One region of the Bacillus sp. F9_6S_D1_P_5 genome, then DNA from elsewhere that is predicted to be linked to it. Evidence: riboswitches for the same ligand, from Rfam matches in the RefSeq annotation. Region 1 holds a riboswitch; the other holds the start of a gene.
The links. Region 1 has a riboswitch for thiamine pyrophosphate ahead of thiC (phosphomethylpyrimidine synthase ThiC). Riboswitches for the same ligand answer to the same signal wherever they lie in the genome.

Region 1 (4,444 bases):
CAAATACATAAGACAATCATTGCTCCAATGCCAAGTGTTACGTCTGGTTGATTCGATCCAATCCCCATAATTCCTAGAATAATAAAGCCAATGAATGACGCGATACTTGGAATGATATGTGTCCATAGAGCGCGTTTTGCATGTGGTTTCGTTTCAGAATCTCCCACAATCCACACAATAATAGGGAATAAGATAGGGGCAAATAATACACTAAAGTATGATAAAGCTGCTAATATTTTGTTTCCGTTCATATATATCACCTCATAAATAATGTCCGTTGTTATACTTTTATTATGCAGGAAATGTGGCGAGCTTCCTATCGATGAACATTACAAGAACGTGACGCTTTTGTAAGATTTCTAGGTTGAAAATTAAATTTTCAAAAAAATCTTCCGTAATGGAAATTGTTGTGATAGAATTAATGAAAACGTTTTCTTGGACGTTTTTTATTTTAGACTTAAAGGTATGATGACCTGATAGTATATTGATGAGGTTATTCTATTTAAAAGGGGATTCTTTAGGGGGAGAGAACAATGAACACATGGACACAAGTTTATGATCCGTTCGGAAACATTTGGATTTCGGCAGCGGTCGCACTTATTCCGATTATCTTTTTTTTCTTAGCTTTAGCAGTTTTCCGCATGAAGGGGTATGTGGCAGGGTTTATTACAGTTGTACTTACAATTTTAGTGGCGTTATTCGCTTATAAGATGCCGTTCACAATGGCGATGGCAGCGACCGGATATGGTTTCTTATACGGACTATGGCCAATTGCTTGGATTATCATTATGTCGGTATTTTTATATAAAATCTCTGTGAAAACAGGTCAATTTGATGTCATTCGTGCATCTGTATTGTCCATTACGAATGACCATCGTTTACTCGTTATTTTAATCGGTTTTTCATTCGGAGCATTTTTAGAAGGAGCAGCAGGATTTGGTGCACCAGTAGCGATTACAGCAGCGCTTCTTGCAGGTCTTGGATTAAATCCTTTATATGCAGCGGGTCTTTGTTTGATCGCAAATACGGCACCGGTAGCGTTCGGAGCGATGGGGATTCCAATTACAGTTGCTGGACAAGTAACAGGTATTGATCCACATAAAATTGGACAAATGGCTGGACATCAATTACCGTTCTTATCATTATTTGTTCCGTTCTTTATCGTATTTTTAATGGATGGGTTTAAAGGGGTAAGACAAACATGGCCTGCTTTATTTGTAGCGGGTAGCTCATTTGCAATTACGCAGTTCATTACAGCGACATTCTTAGGACCAGAACTTCCGGATATTACGTCAGCACTTGTAAGTTTAGTGAGTTTATCGCTATTCTTAAAAGTTTGGCAGCCGAAAGAAATTTATCAGTCTAAACAAGCAAATAGTGAAGTAGCTGCGACAACGACGGCAACATCTATGCCGAAACTAACAGTAGGAAAAGTCGTAAAAGCATGGTCTCCATTCATTATTTTAACTGTGATGGTAGTCATTTGGAGCCAAAGCTTCTTTAAGGCATTATTTGCTCCAGGCGGCGCATTGGAAAGCCTCGTGTTTAAGTTTGAAGTTCCAGGCTTACACAATTTAGTAATGAAAGCAGAACCAATTGTAAATAAACCGACGCCGTACGAGGCAATTTTGAAGTTTGATGTATTATCAGCAACAGGAACAGCAATTTTAATTGCTTGTATCATTTCTATCTTTATTTTGAAAATGAGTGCAAAAGATGCAGTAACGACATTTAAAGAAACGTTAAATGAACTTAAAATGCCAATTCTATCTATCGGATTCGTATTAGGATTCGCATTTATCGCAAACTATTCTGGTCTATCTTCTACATTAGCGTTAGCGCTTGCAGGAACTGGCGGACTATTCCCGTTCTTCTCACCATTCCTGGGCTGGATTGGGGTATTCTTAACAGGCTCTGATACGTCAGCGAATGCACTGTTCTCGAATTTACAAGCGATTACAGCACAGCAAGTCGGTGTATCTGAAGTGCTTCTCGTTGCAGCAAATACAACGGGCGGTGTAACAGGAAAAATGATTTCTCCGCAATCGATTGCAATTGCTTGTGCGGCAGTTGGACTTGCTGGAAAAGAATCAGATTTATTTCGCTTTACAGTGAAGCATAGTTTATTTTTCGTAATTATTGTTGGTATTATGACGTATGTACAGGCATATTATTTAACGTGGATGATTCCATAAGTAACAAAAGAAATAAACTTTGCATTTTTCAGATTATCGTGTATGATGGGAAAGTATTGAAAATTAAATCAGTGATAAACTAGGGGTGCCTAACGTATGCGTAGGCTGAGAGAGAAGCGCGTGAACTTCTTAACCCTTTGGACCTGATCTGGCTCGTACCAGCGTAGGGAAGTTAACGGCTTTACATAATGATGTCTTTATGAGCCAGGTCCTTATTTTTTATGGACCTGGCTCTTTTTATTTTGGCATACGCTGGCCATATCTCGTCCTTGTCACGTACAGGGGGGCAACAAAGGTTATGAAACAGTCTGTTTCAGCTGAGCAAATTGAATTGAAATCGAGTTTACCAGGAAGTAAGAAAGTGTATGTGGATGGACCACGAGAAGGTATGAAAGTGCCGATGCGTGAGATTGAACAAAGCGATACAAACGGCGTTCCGAATCCTCCAATTCGTGTATATGATACGAGCGGTCCTTATACAGATCCTGCGTATAAGGTGGAGTTGGAAAAGGGGATTCCAACGCCGCGCCACTCTTGGATCATAGAGCGCGAGGATGTAGAAGCATACGAAGGGCGCGAAGTGAAACCAGAGGATGACGGTGTGAAGGTGGCTTCGAAACATACACCTGTTTTCCCGCAAATGGATCGCCAGCCGCTTAGAGCGAAGCAAGGGGCCAACGTTACGCAAATGCATTATGCGCGTAATGGCATCATTACATCTGAGATGGAATATGTTGCGATTCGTGAAGGAGTAGAGCCTGAGTTTGTTCGTAAGGAAATCGCGGAAGGCCGTGCTATTTTACCAGCGAATATTAACCATCCGGAAGCAGAGCCAATGATTATCGGACGTAATTTCCACGTGAAGGTTAATGCAAATATCGGAAACTCTGCTGTATCTTCTTCTATCGCAGAAGAAGTAGAGAAGATGACGTGGGCAACGCGCTGGGGTGCAGATACGATTATGGATTTATCTACAGGTAAAAATATTCATACGACGCGTGAGTGGATTATTCGTAACGCGCCTGTACCAGTTGGAACTGTACCGATTTATCAAGCGCTGGAAAAAGTAAATGGAATTGCAGAAGATTTAACGTGGGAAGTGTATCGTGATACGTTAATTGAGCAAGCGGAGCAAGGTGTTGATTACTTTACGATTCACGCAGGCGTATTACTTCGTTACATTCCAATTACTGCAAAGCGTACGACAGGTATCGTTTCACGTGGTGGTTCAATTATGGCACAGTGGTGTTTATTCCATCATAAAGAAAACTTCCTATACACTCATTTCGAGGAGATATGTGAAATTATGAAGCAGTACGATGTTTCGTTCTCTCTTGGAGATGGATTACGTCCAGGTTCGATTGCAGATGCAAATGACGAAGCACAGTTTTCTGAACTTGAAACACTTGGTGAATTAACGAAGATTGCTTGGAAACATGATGTGCAAGTGATGATTGAAGGACCTGGGCATGTACCGATGCACTTAATTAAAGAGAATATGGAGAAAGAACTTGATATTTGTCAGGGCGCGCCGTTCTATACTCTTGGGCCGTTAACGACAGATATTGCACCAGGTTATGACCATATTACATCCGCAATTGGAGCTGCGATGATTGGCTGGTTTGGAACGGCGATGCTTTGTTATGTAACGCCGAAAGAACATTTAGGTTTACCGAATAAAGATGATGTTCGCGAGGGAGTTATTACGTACAAAATCGCTGCACATGCGGCTGATCTGGCGAAAGGACACAAAACGGCTCATCAGCGTGATGATGCACTTTCAAAAGCTCGCTTTGAATTCCGTTGGCGCGATCAATTTAATTTATCTTTAGATCCTGAACGTGCGATGGAATATCACGATGAAACATTGCCAGCAGAAGGCGCGAAAACGGCTCATTTCTGCTCAATGTGTGGACCGAAGTTTTGTAGTATGAGAATTTCACATGATATTCGTGAATACGCAAAAGAAAATGATTTAGAAACGACAGAAGCAATTGAAAAAGGAATGAAAGAGAAAGCGAAAGAATTTAAAGACACTGGTAGTCATTTATACCAATAACACGTTACACCTCTTTACTTGATTGATCACACTGTAGTACCTAACTTAAATATAGAAGAAGCCCGCTTTGCTAAGACGGTAGCAAAGCGGGCTTCTGTCGTTTATCCCACTTTAATGGGCAGTAAGACCCCCACCTCAAAATTCAGCGAAAGCAAAGAATTTAGGTGGGGGTCGGGCTGCCCATTAAAGT
Region 2 (4,444 bases), on a different contig from region 1:
AATAAAATAAAGAACATAAATGCATATGCTGATAGCGCCGTATAATGTGCCCCCATTACATTTCCTAGCACATCTTCTTTCACCGCATAAATAATTGCCATTGTAGAAACGACAACTTCTTTCGCTAAAAACCCTGTTAAAAGGGATGCCGCAGCTTGCCACGTTCCAAAACCAAGCGGTGCAAATAGTGGTGCGATAAATCCACCAATCATCGCTAAATAACTGTCTCCCATATCAACACCAAATCCTGATGGACCTGCATAGTTTAATAACCAAATCACAACAGAGCCACCGAAGATAAATGTACCTGCTTTACGAACAAATCCTTTTCCTTTCTCCCACGTGCTTAGCCATAACGTTTTCGCTTGTGGCACGCGGTAAGGAGGTAGTTCAATAACGAAAATAGATTTTTCCGCTTTTAAAATGGTAAGAGACATAATTTTTGTAACGAGTAATGCAAGAACGATACCTGCAACATATAAAGAAAACACCACAGTTGCCTGACTTTGAGGGAAGAATACTCCCGCAAATAATGCGTATACAGGTAAACGTGCCGAACAAGACATAAACGGTGTTACAAGAACTGTAAGTAAACGTTCCTTTTCTTGTTCAATCGTTCTCGCTGCCATAATACCTGGAACATTACATCCAAAACCGATGATCATCGGAATGAACGCTTTTCCGTTTAAACCGAAGAACTCCATAATTCTATCCATAACAACTGCAATTCGCGCCATATATCCTGAGTCTTCTAATAATGAAATGAAAAAGAATAGTGCAAAGATTTGTGGAACGAATACTAATACCGCACCAACACCGGCAATAATACCTTCTGTAACGAGCGCTTGAATAAAATCAGAAGCTCCAACACTTGTAAGCCCAGCCGTTACCCAATCCGTAAGCTTTCCGCCAAAAAATTCATCTAACATATCCGATAAAGGTGTCCCAATCCACGTAAACGTAACCTGAAAAATAAAAAACATAACTGCTAAAAAGATTGGAAGTCCTAAAATTTTATGTGTAATTAACCTATCAACTTTTTCCGAAAAAGGAATTTTCCCTTCTTTCTCATGCTTCATAACATTTGTTTTTAACTTTTCAATATACGCTTCACGAGTTTTGTAAATATGCTCTTCCAACGTACAATCAAGTTTTCCTTCTAGACGAGATCGAATGGCTACAAGTTCCTTATAAATTAGTAATGCTTTCATTTCTTTTTCTACTACTTCGTTATTGCTTAAAAATTGAAGGGCTAACCATCTCGGATGCTTATAATTCTCTTTCTCTAAAAGAGAAATTACCTCTCCAATTCCTTCATCCATTAGTACACCATATGAAATAATGAATGGCTTTTTCTCGTTTTTGTCATTTTCTTTAAGAGTCGCAAGTAGTTCTTCACAGCCTTTTCCGCTTCTTGCAACGACAGGAACGACTGTTACACCTAATAGTTCTGATAATCGTTTTACATCAATTATAATTCCTCTTTGCTTTGCCACATCGACCATATTTAATCCAATTGAAATTGGCTTTCCAAATTCCAGTAATTGCAATGTTAAATGCATATTTCTCTCGAATTGCGAAGAATCCACTATATTTAACATATGATGAAACTCGTCTGTTAGTAGAAAATTCGTAACAACACCTTCATCACGCGAAACTGGATTCAAATCATATACACCTGGTAAATCAATTAATGTTCCTTGCTTATCTTTTAATTTACCAACCTTTTTTTCTACTGTTACACCGCTCCAGTTTCCTACATACTCATAAGAACCAGTAAGTGCATTAAATAATGATGTCTTCCCTGTATTCGGATTCCCTAGCAAAGCTACCTTATTCACGCTAATTCCACCTTTATCATTTTCGCGTCACAATGACGAATACTAATTAACTGTCCACGACACTCCAATGTACAAGGACCTTTGAACATCGCTTTTTGCTTCATGCGAAGTTCGCTTCCTTCAGAAAGACCGAAAGCAGCCAATCTTCTCTTTAATAAATGATCTAAAGACTGAACACTTTTTACTAGCACTTTCTCACCGATTTTAATATCTACTAAGCTCATAACCTTCCCCCTCCGAAGAGAATGATAATTATTTTCAGAAGAATTATAGCACACTCTTTTTCTCGAGCACTATCCCCTTTGACTTCATATTTATTAACATTTTTCTACAATTTTATTTCAATAATTGTCATAATCGATTCGTTTGCCATTCTCATCCATTTCGCTTACAATAAACAATAGCAAATAAAGAATCTCGTTATCACTGGGGGAGCCATGCCGCTGAGAGGGAACACTTCGTTCCGACCCTTCGAACCTGTTAGTTAATGCTAACGCAGGGATTGTGCAAACGTCCGAAATACATACCTCTTTTTATTTACGTATTTCGTATCCTCCTATGATACCTATTCTTTTTTGTACAACTTGGATTTAGGGGGAGACAACATGCGTAACACCAATTTACAAGCGATGATCGAATCTGCAATTCTTGCAGCCTTCGCCATGATTATCGACATTTTACCATTATCACTTAAACTTCCAACAGGCGGTTCCATTTCATTTGCTATGATTCCTATTTTTATTATTGCATACCGCTGGGGCTTTAAATCAGCTTTCTTAGGTGGTTTAGTTTGGGGACTATTACAAATTGTCGTGGGAGATGCTTACATTTTAACACCTATTCAAGCATTCATTGAGTACTTCATTGCCTTTGCTTTTATTGGATTTGCTGGTTTATTCTATCGTCCAATTCAAAAAGCACTTTTAACGTCTAATGAAAATAACTTAGAACAATCAAGTTTAGGTAGCCGCAAAGAAAAACCTTCATCAAAACAAAACCAAGGTAAGAAAGTCCTTGCTTATATTATCCTTGCTACATTTATCGGTAGCTTTGCTCGCTATTTCTGCCACTTTATTGCTGGTATTATTTTCTGGGGACAATATGCACCGAAAGGTCAATCAGCAGTTCTATATTCATTAATCGTAAACGGCAGTACAATGCTCGGTTCTTTTATTTTATGTACAGTTTTACTTATATTTTTATTCCTCACTTCACCACGTCTATTCAAAAGCATCAATGCTTATCAAATGAATACACAAAAAAAGGGCGCTTAATGAGCGCTCTTTTTTCATATCGTAATATCAATTAAAAATACAATAAATGCACAAAAGAAAATAAACACCATTATACTTAGCCAATTGCTATGCACGGTTCATCGACTCCTTACATAACCTCATTTTCTAACCAGATTATATCGTTTAAAAATAAAGATTAGGTAAAGATAATATGAAAATAAATAAAAAAAAGCGTAGCATGCATCATCTACGCTTTTTTCGGTAAGTAAAAGTAAAATAATACACCATCTTCTGTATTTTCTACCCCATATTCAGCATCATGCAGTTCTAAAATGTTCTTTGAAATAGCAAGACCAAGACCCGTTCCACCTTGTGAACGCTGACGAGATGCATCCACACGATAAAAACGATCCCAAATTTTATCTAATTGCTCTTCTTCAATGTGAGTACCTTTATTTTCAATACACACTTTTATACGGTTCTTCTCATCTATTGTAGAAATAATGATATCCTCTTTATTTGGTGTATAACGTATTGCATTCGTAATGAAGTTCACAATGACTTGTTCAATCCGGCCTTGATTTGCAACTACTTCAAATGAACATATATTTTTATGAACACAAAGTTCTTTTTTCTCTATTTCTACAGATAGATGTTCACATATATCTTCAATTACTGTATCAATATAAAACGAATCCTTTTTCATTTTATATGTACCAGATTCAAATTTAGCTAACTCAAGCATATCCAAAATTAACGTATCCATTTTGTCTACTTCTCTCTCCATCGCTTGAAAATAATACTCTTTTTTATGCTCAGCTACCCCGTCTTTTAAAATAGAAATACAACTTTTCATAATACTCAGCGGTGTTTTTAATTCATGCGAAACACCAGAAATGAATTCTTTCCGTGTATTTTCTAACTTTCTTTCCTTTTCAATATCTTGTTCAAGCTGTCCGATATGAGAATTTAATTTGTTAGAAAGTATATTAATATTTTTCGATAAATCACCAATTTCATCTTTTGAAGTAATCGGAATTTTTTCGGTGAAATCTAAATGCGCTATTTTCTTCGTCGTATCATTTATTTTTAATAACGGCTTTGCAATTTGTTTTGAATAATAAAACGAAGCTAGAAAAATGAGAACGACTACAAATGCAATGATGTAAATGTAGTAATCTTGTACCATTTGTACTGCTTCATCTACAGGCTGTAAAGAAGCCATCGCATAAATATATGTGACTGATCCGTCTCTTTCTGTTATTGGTTTCATTAATAATTTATATTTTATATCATTCTTTTCATAATCAATTATTCGTGTTGCATCTTGTATTTGCTTACTTTCTTTTACTAATAAATCAGCTTGAA

Region 2: another riboswitch for thiamine pyrophosphate. It lies ahead of thiT (energy-coupled thiamine transporter ThiT); the one in region 1 lies ahead of thiC (phosphomethylpyrimidine synthase ThiC).

The regions. Positions count from the first base shown of each region.
Region 1 is NZ_JBTREW010000005.1:174,666-179,109, reverse strand. Features, by position in the region: gene ACUXEY_RS08705 (DUF4870 domain-containing protein) at 1-251, opposite strand, end outside; gene lldP (L-lactate permease) at 534-2,195, shown strand; TPP riboswitch at 2,267-2,382, shown strand; gene thiC (phosphomethylpyrimidine synthase ThiC) at 2,494-4,254, shown strand.
Region 2 is NZ_JBTREW010000033.1:34,625-39,068, forward strand. Features, by position in the region: gene feoB (ferrous iron transport protein B) at 1-1,841, opposite strand, end outside; gene ACUXEY_RS26410 (FeoA family protein) at 1,838-2,065, opposite strand; TPP riboswitch at 2,260-2,361, shown strand; gene thiT (energy-coupled thiamine transporter ThiT) at 2,447-3,115, shown strand; gene ACUXEY_RS26420 (sensor histidine kinase) at 3,324-4,444, opposite strand, start outside.